One region of the Clostridium sp. SHJSY1 genome, then DNA from elsewhere that is predicted to be linked to it. Evidence: riboswitches for the same ligand, from Rfam matches in the RefSeq annotation. Region 1 holds a riboswitch; each other region holds the start of a gene.

What was found. Region 1 has a riboswitch for S-adenosylmethionine ahead of metF (methylenetetrahydrofolate reductase [NAD(P)H]). Riboswitches for the same ligand answer to the same signal wherever they lie in the genome.
Region 2: linked by a shared signal. The riboswitch ahead of NNC19_RS15980 (PLP-dependent aspartate aminotransferase family protein) and the one ahead of metF (methylenetetrahydrofolate reductase [NAD(P)H]) in region 1 are both predicted to bind S-adenosylmethionine.
Region 3: linked by a shared signal. The riboswitch ahead of NNC19_RS05295 (methionine ABC transporter ATP-binding protein) and the one ahead of metF (methylenetetrahydrofolate reductase [NAD(P)H]) in region 1 are both predicted to bind S-adenosylmethionine.

Annotation. Positions count from the first base shown of each region.
Region 1 covers NZ_JANDMF010000014.1:41,131-46,048, reverse strand. The annotation lists gene NNC19_RS08760 (Lrp/AsnC family transcriptional regulator) at 1-151, shown strand, start outside; gene NNC19_RS08755 (cation:proton antiporter) at 234-1,412, opposite strand; sodium ion sensor (DUF1646 type) at 1,459-1,514, opposite strand; gene NNC19_RS08750 (MraY family glycosyltransferase) at 1,966-2,916, shown strand; SAM riboswitch class I at 2,972-3,081, shown strand; gene metF (methylenetetrahydrofolate reductase [NAD(P)H]) at 3,159-4,037, shown strand; gene NNC19_RS08740 (S-ribosylhomocysteine lyase) at 4,059-4,514, shown strand; gene NNC19_RS08735 (ECF transporter S component) at 4,799-4,918, shown strand, end outside.
Region 2 covers NZ_JANDMF010000037.1:3,159-8,076, reverse strand. The annotation lists gene NNC19_RS15995 (ABC transporter ATP-binding protein) at 1-97, shown strand, start outside; gene NNC19_RS15990 (ABC transporter ATP-binding protein) at 90-1,952, shown strand; gene NNC19_RS15985 (GIY-YIG nuclease family protein) at 1,954-2,199, shown strand; SAM riboswitch class I at 2,256-2,357, shown strand; gene NNC19_RS15980 (PLP-dependent aspartate aminotransferase family protein) at 2,459-3,604, shown strand; gene NNC19_RS15975 (aminotransferase class V-fold PLP-dependent enzyme) at 3,607-4,740, shown strand.
Region 3 covers NZ_JANDMF010000006.1:55,852-60,769, forward strand. The annotation lists gene NNC19_RS05285 (MetQ/NlpA family ABC transporter substrate-binding protein) at 1-514, opposite strand, end outside; gene NNC19_RS05290 (methionine ABC transporter permease) at 537-1,175, opposite strand; gene NNC19_RS05295 (methionine ABC transporter ATP-binding protein) at 1,177-2,139, opposite strand; SAM riboswitch class I at 2,229-2,350, opposite strand; gene NNC19_RS05300 (methyl-accepting chemotaxis protein) at 2,565-2,984, opposite strand; gene thiE (thiamine phosphate synthase) at 3,057-3,704, opposite strand; gene NNC19_RS05310 (cysteine desulfurase family protein) at 3,873-4,918, shown strand, end outside.

The DNA.
Region 1 (4,918 bases):
AAACTATTCTATGATAATTAAGGTGGCATACCATACAACCATGGAGTTAGATGATTTTTTAAGTAAACTTCAGAGATTTGGGAACACTGAAACTAGAATAGTATTTTCAACACCTGTTAAGGCTAGAGGAATATCAGTAATAGATTTTTAGCAAATTAAGATATGCACTTATATAATTTACAAAACTAGGTTGTAAAATAGAAATTAAATTTTATTTTATAACCTAGTTTGTTTTATTTAGATTCAATATTTTTCTCTATTTTATGGGAAAATGATAATTTTAGTAAAATAGGCGTTATAATTGTGGTTAATATTACAACAATTAATGTAGGAAGAAATACTTCTTCTGAAATTATTCCTTTTTGAAGTCCTATATTTGCAGTGATTATAGCCACTTCACCTCTTGAAATCATACCAATACCAATTTGTATTGACTCACTTTTACTCATTTTTAGTAATCTTGCTGCACCAGCACATCCTATTAGTTTTCCAATAACTGCCACGATAAACATTATTAAAGTAATATAAATTATTTTTAAATCTATTCCATTTAAGTTTGCTTCTAAACCAACACTTGCAAAGAATATAAGAGATAAAAATCCTGATGAAATTGATTTGATATTTCTCATAAGATATTCTTTGTGGGAAAGCGAGGAAAGCATAAGACCACATATATATGCACCAGTAATAGATGCAATTCCCAAACTTTCAGCCAAATATGCTATTAATATGGCAAAAGCTATAGAGAATGTTAAAAGCTCTCTGCTAGGCTTTACATGAGTTAAGAATTTATTTGCATGTTTTTGAAAAAATATTACTCCTAGCAAAGAAAATAAACAAAATAGAATTATTTTTATAAAAATAAATAGAATTTGTATTGTCCCAGATTCTGAGCCAGAAGTTTGACCAACGGAAAGAACTATAGAGATTAATATAAGTCCTAATATATCATCTATTACAGCTGATCCTAAAATATTTATTCCTGCTCTAGAATTAAGTTTACCAAGTTCTTTAAGTGTTTCTACTGTTATACTTACACTTGTTGCAGTTAGAATCACTCCAATAAAAATATTTTCTAAAAAATTATCAAAAAATAGACTAGCTCCTAGTGTTCCCAGTATAAAAGGGAGTATAATACCTGCTAATGCGATTATAAATGAAGATACACCAGCCTCTTTAAATTCTTTTACATCAGTTTCAAGACCAGCAAGAAACATAAGCATAATTACCCCAAGATTTGAAAGTAATTTTATATTTTCATCATATTGTACAAGATTTAAAACAACAGGACCAAGTACAACACCAGCAATTAATGCCCCTAAAACTTCAGGCATTTTTAATTTCCTACTTATTATACCTCCAAGCTTGGTAAAGGTAAGAATTAATACAATACTTAATAAAGTTTTTTCCATAAAATACCTCCTAGATAATAAAAAAAGGGTAAAAAGTCCCCAAAAGGACTTCCCACCCTAGAAGTCAAACTTTCTTGAAATCAAATAATAATTTGTTCAACCGAAAATCAATATACTTATTTAGTTATTAAATATTTACTTCCTAAATGGTAACATATTCAAAATTAAAATGCAAATATAGATTAGATTAGCTATACTATAATTTAGAAATAGAAAAACAAATGCTGTCAACTTATAAAGAATAAAAAAGAAAAACCTCGAAGCTATGTTGGTGAATTTGAATTCGGAATAATATATTCTATTAAAAAAAGATTTATATATATAAAAATTTAATTTTATGAAAATAAAAATGGGCAAAACTAGATAAATAAAGGAAATAGGTGTACTTGGACAATTATTCTATTAAATGGATTTGAAGGAAACTTTTCATTTTTTATAAATATTATATACAATTTAATATTTTTGTAATTGCTAAAAAAAGTCGATAATAGTATAATTCATTTAGAAAGCAAAAATGAATTATGGACAGATTGGTTTAAGGAGTAGATTAATGATGCAATATTTAATAACGCTGATATGTGCTTTCCTAATTGTTTATTTTATTATTCCATATATAATGAAAGTAGCTCATAAATTGGAATTTACAGATAAGCCAACTAAGAGAAAAAAACATAGAGGACCAATACCTTTGTGTGGAGGACTTGGAATTTATATTGGTTTTTTTATAGTTTATTTTTTAACTATTAAGGATGATATATATAAGCAGATATGGATATTTATTTCAGCTAGCTTAATATTTTTTATTGGAATGGTGGATGACTATTTCAAGACCAAAAAAAAAGAATTTCCGATATATCCTAGACTAATAATACAAGTATTTGCAGCTGTATTGGTATTTAATGCAGGTGTAGTATTTGAAGGATTTAGAAATCCTTTTTCAGGAGACTACATGTTATTGTCAAAAACAGTACAATTTTTATTGACTATTACATGGATTTTTGGAGTTACTACTGTAATAAATTGGTCAGATGGTATGGATGGTTTGGCCGGAGGTATATCATTAATTTCTTCAGGAACATTTTTCTTTGCTGCAATGATATTGGGACAAGGACCACAAGCTCAATTTTCAATAATACTTGCAGGAGCAATAATGGGATTTTTATATTATAACAGGCATCCAGCTAGGGTGTTCATGGGTGATTCGGGAGCTAACTTAATCGGTTTCTTACTTAGTATAGTGGCAATTGATGGGGCTTTTAAGCAAGCTACAGTATTAAGTTTGTTTATACCAATATTAGCATTAGCAGTTCCTATTTTTGACAATTTATTTGTTATAGCTAAAAGATTTAGTGAAGGAAAGCCAGTATATCAAGCAGATAGAAGTCAAATGCATTTCAGATTAGAAGAAAAAGGTTTAAGTATTAATCAAATAGTTAGCCTTATACTTACAATAAGTCTAATATGCAGTGGAATCTGTATATTGTTATTATTAATTAATAAATAATTATATTTACAAATTTCAATAAATAGTATATTATAATAAATATAATTTAATAATTATCTTATCATGAGAGGTGGAGGGACTGGCCCTGTGAAACCCAGCAACCAATATGTGTGTTTATCTAGATATAGTGGTGCTAAATCCTGCAGCATAGCTGAAAGATAAGGGTTATTGTAGTACAGAAGTTTGTTGTACCTAAAGGAATAACCTTTAGGTATTTTTTATGTGAAAAAGGGGGCAATTTTATGAAAATAAGCGAAATATTTAAGAATAAGAAAACAGTGTTCTCATTTGAAATATTTCCACCAAAGACAACATCATCAATTGAGACTATATATAAGACGTTGGAGGAGTTAAAGGGGCTAAATCCAGATTATATAAGTGTAACCTATGGGGCTGGTGGAAGTATAAGGGATAATAAAACTTTGGAATTATCATCTTTGGTTAAAAATAAATATGATATAGAAGCAGTTGCTCATTTAACTTGTATAAGTTCAACAAATGAGGATATAGATTATTATTTAAATTCACTAAAGGAAAATAACATTGAAAATATCCTTGCGTTAAGAGGTGATATTCCAAAGGATGGACTCACTAGAGGAGAATTTAAGTATGCTTCAGAATTGATTGGGAAAATTAATAAATTTGAGGATTTTAATACTGCAGCAGCTTGCTATCCAGAAGGACATGTTGAAAATAAAGGAGTACTAAAAGAAATCGAAAATATGAAGAGAAAAGAGGAGGCTGGGGCAGCTTATTTTATTTCTCAATTATTTTTTGATAACAATTTATATTATGACTTTTTAGATAAAGTTAAAAGTGCAAATATAAAGGTGCCTATTGAAGCAGGAATTATGCCTGTAACCAATAAAAAGCAAATAGAAAGAATGGTATCATTAAGTGGAGCATCCCTTCCAACTAAGTTTGTTAAAATTATGGAGAGATATGAACATAATCCAGAAGCTTTAAGAGAAGCAGGAATAGCTTATGCAGTAGAGCAAATTGTAGATCTTATATCTACAGGAGTAGATGGAGTACATTTATATGTTATGAATAATTCGTATTTAGCAAAAAAAATTAGTGGAAGTATTGAGACTATTTTAGCTACAGAAAACAATAAATAATTAAGATAGGAGAATTAAAAAATGGAAAAAGTAGAAAGTTTTGAATTAGATCACAGAAAGGTAAAAGCACCTTATATAAGAAAATGTTGCTTATTAGATGGACCAAAAGGAGATAAGGTAACAAAGTTTGATTTAAGATTTCTTCAACCTAATCAAGAAGCATTTGGAACAGCAGCAATGCATGGCCTTGAACATTTATTAGCACATGAACTTAGAAGTAGATTGGATGGAATTATAGATTTTTCACCAATGGGATGTAGAACAGGTTTTTATCTAAGTATATGGGGAGATAAAGAAGCAGCTGAAATTAAAGAGGCTTTAGAAGGAGCATTAAAAGAAGTGTTAAATGCTAAGGAAATTCCAGCAGCAAATGATATTCAATGTGGTAATTATAGAGATCTATCATTATTTGGAGCAAAAGAATATGCAAAAGAAGCATTAGATAGAGGATTTTCTCTAAATATATTTGGTGAATAATAATTTTAAGAATTTAAGAAAAATGGAAATGCCTAAGGATAATGTCCTTAGGCATTTTTCTGTTATAATCAAGAAAATATTAGTTTGTAATCATAATTTGTTATTTCCTAGGAAATTATTAGTGAAATAGTAATAGAATTAATTCATTAGTTGTAAAGACAATAATATCTTAATATAAAATAATTAATATAAAGGGAAAGATGGATAATATGAAAATAAAAGTATTTACACAAGAAGTAACATGGAGTATACTGGTGTATATACATTTACGAGGTGATAAATACATGAATAATAGAACAAAAGAGATGATATATGCAGCATTATTAACATCATTAGCTATAATAATACCAGTACAGTTTTCGTTTTTAAGAGTAATAATTCCACCATTTAGTGCGACACTAGCT
Region 2 (4,918 bases), on a different contig from region 1:
AGGAATAGGAAATCATAAAGAGCTTCTAAATAATTGTGAAGTATATAAGCAAATAGCTTTATCACAGCTTTCAAAGGAGGAGCTAGAAAATGAGTAATAGTGAAAAAAATAATAGAAGAAAAGGTCCTATGGGTATGGGTAGAGGCCCAATGGGAGGAAATGTAGAAAAAGCAAAGAACTTTAAAGAAACTATGAAAAATCTTATGACTTACCTTAAGCCATATACATTGTCAATAATAATAGTTGTTATATTTGCAGTAGGTAGTACAATATTTACTATAGTTGGACCAAAGATATTAGGAAATGCAACAACAGAAATATTCAATGGACTAGTATCAAAAACAACTGGAGCTGAAGGTGCTGGTATTGATTTTGATAAAATAGGAAAAATACTGCTAAACTTATTAGGTTTATACTTAGTTAGTGCATTATTATCTTTTATACAAGGATTTATAATGAGTGGAGTTACACAAAAGGTTTCATTTAATCTAAGAAAAGAACTTGCAGAAAAGATAAATAGAATGCCACTTAAGTATTTTGATACAAGAACTCATGGTGAAGTTTTATCAAGAGTTACAAATGATATAGATACAGTGAGTCAAAATTTAAATCAAAGTATGACTCAAATGATTACATCAGTTGCTATGATTATTGGTGTATTAGGAATGATGCTATCAATAAGTATACCTATGACTATTGCTGCATTGTTGATATTACCTATTTCAATGGGGTTAATAGGTGCCGTTGTTAAAAAGTCTCAAAAATACTTTAAGTCTCAACAAGAATATTTAGGACATGTAAATGGTCAAGTTGAAGAAGTATATGGTGGACATAATATAGTTAAAGCTTTTAATGGTGAAGAAGAAGCAGTAAAGGAATTTGATAAATACAATAATACATTGTATGATTCAGCTTGGAAGTCACAATTCTTATCAGGAATGATGATGCCTATTATGACATTTGTAGGTAATATTGGGTATGTTATGATATCAATACTTGGTGGATGGCTTGCAGTTAAAAAGGCTATTGAAGTTGGCGATATATTATCATTTGTTCAATATGTAAGAAGTTTTACTCAACCTATAGCCCAAGTAGCTCAAATTGCTAACTTAATGCAATCAACAGCAGCTGCTGCTGAAAGAGTTTTTGAATTTATAGCTGAAGATGAAGAAGAACAAACTGTTCCAAATCCAGTTTCACCAAATGGACTAGAAGGTAGAGTTGATTTTAAAGATGTTCACTTTGGATACAATCCAGAAAAGACAATAATAAATGATTTTACAGCTAATATTAAACCAGGGCAAAAAGTTGCAATAGTTGGGCCTACAGGTGCAGGAAAAACTACAATAGTTAAGCTTTTAATGAGATTCTATGATATAAACAGTGGGGATATATTAATAGATGGACACAGTATAAGAGATTTTAACCGTGGAGAATTAAGAGAACTATTTGGAATGGTGCTTCAGGATACTTGGTTATTTAATGGAAGTATTAGAGAAAATATAAGATATGGTAAATTAAATTCAACAGATGAAGAAGTTATAGAAGCAGCTAAGGCGGCCCATGTTCATCATTTTGTAAAAACATTACCTGATGGATATGATATGGAATTAAATGAAGAAGCTAGTAATGTATCTCAGGGACAAAAACAATTGTTAACTATAGCTCGTGCAATACTTGCAGATCCTAAGATACTAATACTAGATGAAGCAACAAGTTCAGTAGATACAAGAACAGAAGTATTGATACAAAAGGCTATGGATAATCTAATGGCAGGAAGAACAAGTTTTGTAATAGCCCATAGATTATCAACTATTCGTGATGCTGATTTAATTCTAGTTATGAAAGATGGAGATATAATAGAGCAGGGAAATCATCAGGAGTTATTAGCTGCTGGAGGATTCTATTGTGATCTATATAATTCTCAATTTGAGAAAACAGAAATAGCTTAATATGAATTATGTTTACATCTTACTATGTGGAGATGGATCTTTATATACTGGATGGACAAATAATTTAGAGAAAAGATTTAAAGATCATTACAATGGTAAGGGGGCCAAGTATACTAGAGGCAGAGGCCCCCTAAAGATTGTCTATTTTGAAGTTTTTGAAAATAAAGTAGATGCAATGAAGCGAGAGTATGCTATTAAGAAGCTTAAAAGAGAAGAAAAAGATAATTTAATAAAAAAATTCAAATAACATGTTGACATTGATTAAGCAAGGTGTATAATTATATTAATTTAATAAATAAGTTTATCTTATTAAGAGTGGTGGAGGGACTGGCCCTTTGAAGCCCAGCAACCTGTAATTTTATTACGTGGTGCTAAATCCTGCAGGTTTATCCTGGCAGATAAGAGGAATCGATAGTCTCATTATGACTATGTATATTGACTAATTTCAGTCGCTTCTTATATAAAGAAGTGACTTTTTTTATTTTATTAAGAAAGAGGGGCTAATTATGACTTTAAAATTTCAAACAACAGCAGTAAGAGGCGCATCAGGTGGAGATAAACATACTGGGGCAATAAGTTTTCCAATTTATCAAAGTGCAACATTTAAACATCCTGGACTAAACGAAAGTACTGGATATGATTACTCTAGACTTCAAAATCCAACAGTAGAAGAATTAGAAAAGACTGTAGCTTTATTAGAAAATGGAAAACATGGATTAGCATTTTCAACAGGATTAGCAGCTATAAACTGTATCGTGCATCTTTTTAAAGCTGGTGATCATGTAGTTATTTCAGAAGATCTATATGGAGGGACATTTAGACTGTTTAATAATATATATAGGGAGCTTGGGATAGAATCAACATTTGTAGACACTAGAAATCTTGTAGCTGTAAAAGATGCAGTTAAAGAAAACACTAAAGGTATATTAATAGAAACTCCATCTAATCCGTCATTAAGAGTTACAGACATAAGAGGTATTAGTGAAATAGCTAAAGAAAATGATTTGATTTTTATTGTAGATAATACTTTTTTAACTCCATATTACCAAAAACCACTAGATCTTGGGGCAGATTTAATAATACACAGTGGAACAAAATATTTAGGTGGACACAATGATGTATTAGCTGGCTTAATAGTAGCAAAAAATGATAGATTTATTGAAAGATTAAGATATATTAATATGTCTACAGGAGCAACTTTAGGAGCTTTTGAAGCATGGTTAATTTTAAGAGGTATAAAAACCTTACATATACGATTAGATAGAGCTCAAGAAAATGCTATAACGATTGCAAAGTGGTTAAAGAATCAAGAAGAAATTTCAGATGTATATTATGTTGGATTAAAAGAACATGAAGGATATGAAATAAATAAATCACAAAGTACAGGATTTGGTACAACTTTATCTTTTAGGGTTAAAGATAAGGAACTAGTAGAGAAGATATTAGGAGGAGTAGAAGTTGTTTCTTTTGCAGAAAGTTTAGGAGGAGTAGATACGTTAATAACTTATCCATTTACACAAACTCATAGTGAAATACCAACTGATCTTAGAAAAAGGATTGGGGTAGATGAATGTTTATTAAGATTATCAGTTGGAATAGAAAATGTTGAAGATATATTAAATGATTTAAAGAAAGCAATTAAGGGGGAATAAATATGAGAATAGGAACAAAGTTAATACATTCAGAAGGTAGTATAGATACAAATACAGGGGCATTAAGCACACCAGTATATCAGACATCAACTTTTCATCAGTTTGATATAGATAACTTTGGAAAATATGATTATGCTAGATCAGGAAATCCAACTAGAGATGTTTTAGAAAATCTGATAGCAGAACTTGAGGGAGGAGATAAGGGGTTTGCATTTTCTTCTGGAATGGCAGCTATTTGTTCAGTATTAAGTATATTTTCTGCTGGAGATCATATTGTTATATGTGGTGATGTTTATGGAGGAACTTATAGGGCTGTAACAAAGCTATTTTCAAGATTTAATATAGAGCATACATTTGTTGATGCAAGTGATCTTAATGAAATAAAATCTGCTATAAAAGAAAATACTAAGTGCTTATATTTAGAGACACCATCTAATCCGTTGTTAAAGATAACAGATATTAAAGGAGCAGTTAAAATAGCTAAAGAAAAAGATATTATAGTAGTTGTTGACAATACCTTTATGTCTCCATTATTACAAAGACCTATAGAGCTTGGAGTAGATATTGTAGTTCATAGTGCTACTAAGTTCCTTGGAGGGCATAGTGATGTTATAGCTGGATTAGTTGTTACAAAGAATAAAGAATTAAGCAAAGAAGTCAAGCAAATTCAAAATACATTTGGAGCAGTTTTAGGGCCACAGGATTGTTGGTTACTTATTAGAGGGATAAAGACATTAAAAGTTAGAGTATTAGAATGTCAAAGAAATGCAGAAATATTGGTTGATTGGCTAAAGAATAGGACTGAAATTGAAATTGTGTATTATCCTGGGCTTGAAGGACATCCTGGAAGAGAACTTCATTTATCTCAATCTTATGGTGGAGGAGCAGTATTATCATTTAAATTTAAAAGTTTAGAAAAAACAAAAGATTTCCTAAATAATGTAGAGAATGTTGGAGTTGCAGTGAGTCTTGGTGGAGTTGAAACTATAGTATCATATCCAGTTAAAATGAGCCATGCTGCGATTCCAAGGGAAGAGAGAGAAAAACTTGGTGTAACAGATACTTTAATAAGAGTTTCAGCAGGACTTGAAGATATTGAGGATTTAATTCAAAGTTTTGAAAAAGCAATAAGTTAATATATTATATATAAAACATGGAGGTAATGCAATTTGTTTGTGCAAAATTCCATGTTTTTTATTTTAGAAAAAAATAATGTGTTTTTTTTATTAAAGATGTTGACAATAATAATAATAAAAGATAATATATACACATAATATAAATTGTACGCAATTAAATTTAAATAAATTGAATTTA
Region 3 (4,918 bases), on a different contig from region 1:
TCTTTGTATTTTCAGTAATATCTGAAATTGTAATAAGTTCTCCCTCTTTAACTTTTATTAATCCTGATTTTGCGAGTAATCTTAAAGCTCTTGCTTCATTTGATGGATCATTAGGTATTGCTATAGTTGCACCATCTTTTATTTCATCAAGGCTCTTAACCTTTGTTGAATATAATGCCATAGGTTCAATATGAATCTCTGCAGTATATGTTAAATCATAATTTTTTTCTTTATTTGTTGTATTTAAATAAGCAATATGTTGAAAGTAATTTGCATCTATTTCACCTTCTTGTACTGCTGTATTTGGCAATTCATAATCATCAAATTCTTTTATTTCTAATTTATAACCTTCTTTTTCTAAGATAGGTTGAATCTTTTCTACTATTTCTTTATGTGGAACAGGTGATACTCCAATAGTTATTGTTTTATCATCTGTCTTTTTCCCCCCACATCCTATAAGACCTAATGCCAATACACCTGCTAATGCTATTGAAATTATACTCTTCTTTTTCATATATTAATCCCCCTTAAAATCTTTACTTTGATAATCTGTTATATAAATAATTTCCTAAACTTTGTAACCCTTGAACAATAACAATAAGTAATATTACAGTAATTATCATTACATCTGTTTGGAATCTTTGATATCCATATCTAACAGCTAATGCGCCAAGACCATTTGCCCCAATGGTCCCTGCCATAGCCGAATATCCTATAATACTTATTACTGAAAGTGTTATTCCTGAAATAATTGCTGGTACTGCTTCTTTAATCATTACCTTAAATATTATTTGTATTGTGCTTGCCCCAAATGCTTTTGCAGCTTCTATAACTCCAGGATCAACTTCTTTTAAAGCCGCTTCTATTATTCTTGCTATAAAAGGTGCTGATGCTAATGTTAATGGCACTATAGCTGCTACTTCTCCATATGATTTTCCTACTATTAATCTAGTTAATGGTATAATTACCACCATTAATATAATGAATGGCAAACTTCTAAGTGTATTCACTATAAAGTCTAACCCACTATAAACAAATTTATTCGGTTTTAATCCCTTTTCATCTGTTAATACTAATATAATTGCTGGTATAAATCCAATTATTACTGCTAATATAGTTGATGGTATTACCATTATTAACGTTTGATATATAGCTGGCCATATTAATTCCCACATACTATATTACCTCCCATTCTATATTTTTACCTTTTAGATAATCTATAACTAGATCCTTGTCCTTTTTCTCTACATTAATTACTAGACTACCTAAAACATTACTTCTAAACTTTTCAAGTTTGCCCCAAACTATTGAAAAATCAATATTTATTTCTCTAGCCATCTTTGTAATTATTGTATTTTCAGAACAATCAGCTGGGAAGAATAACTTTATATTTACACCTGTTTCAGGTAGAGTTTCATCTTCTTCTTCTCCCAAGAACTTCTTTAAAGACAATCCTGGTTTTAAGAACAACTCATCCGATTTTCCTTCTATTTTAATTTTGCCCCCTTCAATTAATGCTACTTTCTCACATACATCTTTTACTACTTCCATTTGATGTGTAACTATAACAATAGTAATTCCAAGTTCTTTATTAATTTTAGATAACAATGTAAGTATATCTTTTGTTATTTTTGGATCTAAAGCTGATGTTGCTTCATCACATAAAAGTATTTTTGGCTCTAATGCTAATGCCCTTGCAATAGCAACCCTTTGTTTTTGTCCACCACTTAGAGCTGTTGGTTTACTATTAATCTTTTCCTTTAGTCCAACTAAGTTTAACAGTTCCATTACTCTTTTATCTATTTCTACCTTACTATACCCCCAAACCTCAAGTGGAAGAGCAATATTTTGATATACTGTTTTTCTTTTTAGTAAGTTAAAGTTTTGAAATATCATACCAAGATTCTTTCTAAACTCTCTAAGTTCTCTATTATTAAGTTTAGAAACTTCTTTCCCCATAACATTCACTGAACCAGCATCATAGGATTCAAGTCCATTTATACATCTAAGTAAAGTTGATTTTCCTGCCCCACTATGTCCAATTAAACCGTAAATTTCCCCTTGATTTATGCTTATTGAAATATCTTTTAAAACTTCTATATCCCCAAAACTTTTACTTACATTTTTAATTTCTATCACTAATTGTCTCCTCCTCTATGAATGTAAGATAAAAAATAAATGCGCTAGAGAATAAATCCCTAGCGCATAAAAAACACTAAACTATTATTCTCTCATCTTTCAGTAATAAATAATTACCGCAGGAATTAGCACCACATTAAAATAGTAAATGAACTATTATATTGGTTGCTGGGCTTCAAAGGGCCAGTCCCTCCACCACTCTTGATAAGACATCAATTATATTAATTTTTCAAGCAATTGCTTTATGTTATTTATAATAGTATTTAAATTCTAGTTTGTCAATATTTTTTTTCAATAAACATTTTAATTCATATTAATTCAAAAAAATATACTATAACTTATTCTATACTAAGTAACTATCTTTAAAAATTGAAAATAACTTTAATTAAAGTTATGAATTTTAAATTCTAATCGCAACATATGATTTATTTTTCTACAGCATTTTGTATGCTATTAATAGCTTCCTTTAAACTTTCACTTTTTTCATTAACTACATCTGCAACTTTGTAAATATCAACTATCATTTTAAGCATTTCATTTTGATCTTTAACAGTTGATTCAGCCACTTTACTACTCATATCAGATAATTTCTTTACTTCTGTTGCAACTACTGCGAATCCCCTTCCAGCTTCTCCAGCTCTTGCAGCTTCAATTGACGCATTTAATGAAAGCATATTGGTTTGAGATGCAATCCCAACTATCTCTTGTGAAGAATTCTTAAAATTATTAGCCATATCTTTTATACTATCTAATTTTCCATAAAGAGTTTCAACTATACTCTTCATTTCATCAATTTCTTTACCAATCTTTTCAATAGACTTGCTTACTAATTCCATTTCACCCATACATTTATCCTCTCTTTCTTTTTATCCTCTGCTTAATTATATACCATTAAAATAACTAAACCAACTCAATATCTAAACATTTGTTGTAAAATTATTATCTAAAATATTCTTTAATTCTTTTGTGGCATATCTAATATTATTATTTGCAAGAATTGCTGATACTATAGCAACTCCATCTATTCCTAATCCATTTAATTTAACAATATTATTTTCATTAATACCACCAATTGCTATAACTGGAATATCTATTGCTCTTTTTATTTTCCCTAATGAATGACATGTAACTATATTGGCATCTTTTTTTGTGTTTGTAGGGAAAATAGCCCCACAACCAATATAGTCCGCTCCTTCTGTCTGAGCTTTTAATGCCTCTTCAAAGTTATGTGCAGATATTCCTATTATTTTATTTTCGCCCAATATTTTTCTAGCCACCTTGCAAGGCATATCACTTTGTCCTAAATGAACACCTGAAGCATCAATAGCCTGGGCTATATCTATTCTATCATTTATTATTAATGGTACATTATATTTATCGGTTATTATTTTAATTTCCTTAGCTATATTATAAAAATCTAGTGAAGAAATTTTCTTCTCTCTTAGCTGAACTATAGTTGTGCCTCCTAGAATACTTTCCTCAACTGCTTCTTTTAAATTTCTGCCTTCTAAAATATCTCTATCTGTAACTAAATAAAGAGTGTAATCAATGTTAGACTTATCCATTTTCTTCTCTCCTTTTTTCCTTATATATACCATTATAGCAAAGTATTTTTACATAACCATATCTTGAATAAAATACTACTTTATTTAACAATTGAAATAATATGAATTTTACTTTATACTAAGTTTGTTTATATGAAATATAAGAAATTGTAAAAGAGGTTGTTAACTATGAATATATACTTAGATAATGCATCTACTACAAAACCTTCAGTTGAAGTAATTAATGCTATCTCCAGTAGTATGAGCGAATTTTATGCCAATCCCTCATCACTTCATAAACTAGGCTTAGAATGTGATAAGAAATTACATGAATGTAGATATGAAATTGCAAAAACTATAAATTGTTCTAAAGATGAAATTTATTTTACTTCAGGTGGTAGTGAAGGTAATAACTTTATTTTGAAAGGATTAGTTAAGAAAAATAATCACATAATTACTACTACTTTTGAACATAGTTCTGTAAAAAATACTGTTAAATTTCTAGAAGACAATAATGTTAAAGTAACCTATCTTTCCGTTAATTCAGATGGTTTTATAAATATAGAAGATTTAAAATCTGCTATCAATAAAGATACTACACTTGTATCTATATTGTATGTAAACAATGAAATTGGTTCAATCCAAAACCTTGAAGAAATTGGAAAAACTATAAAAATTTTAAGTTCGCGTGCAAAATTTCATGTAGATGCAGTTCAAGGTTATGGAAAATTGCCTATTGATGTTAAGTCTATGAAAATTGATGCATTAACTGTTAGTGCTCATAAAATTAATGGTCCTAAAGGAATTGGATTCTGTTATCTAGCCAAAGGTTTAACCCCAATTCCTAATATAATTGGTGGAGAACAAGAAAAAGGCTTAAGAGCAGGAACAGAAAATCTACCTGGAATAGTGGGACTTACAGTTGCAGCTAAGGATAAACTGAAAAATTTTAAGGAAAACTATAAAAAAGTTGAAATGTTAAAAAGTTATATGATAAATAAATTAGCAGAAATTGATAACATTAAAATTAACAGCCCTATTGGCGATTTTTTTTCTCCATACATATTAAATATATCTTTTTCAAAAGTGCGTGGAGAAGTTCTTCTTCATTATTTAAGTGAAGAAAATATTTTTGTCTCAACAGGTTCAGCCTGCACCTCTAAGAGTAAATCTGGAGTTCTTGGAAGCCATGTATTGGAAGCTATGAATCTTTCAAGAGATGATATTGAAGGTGC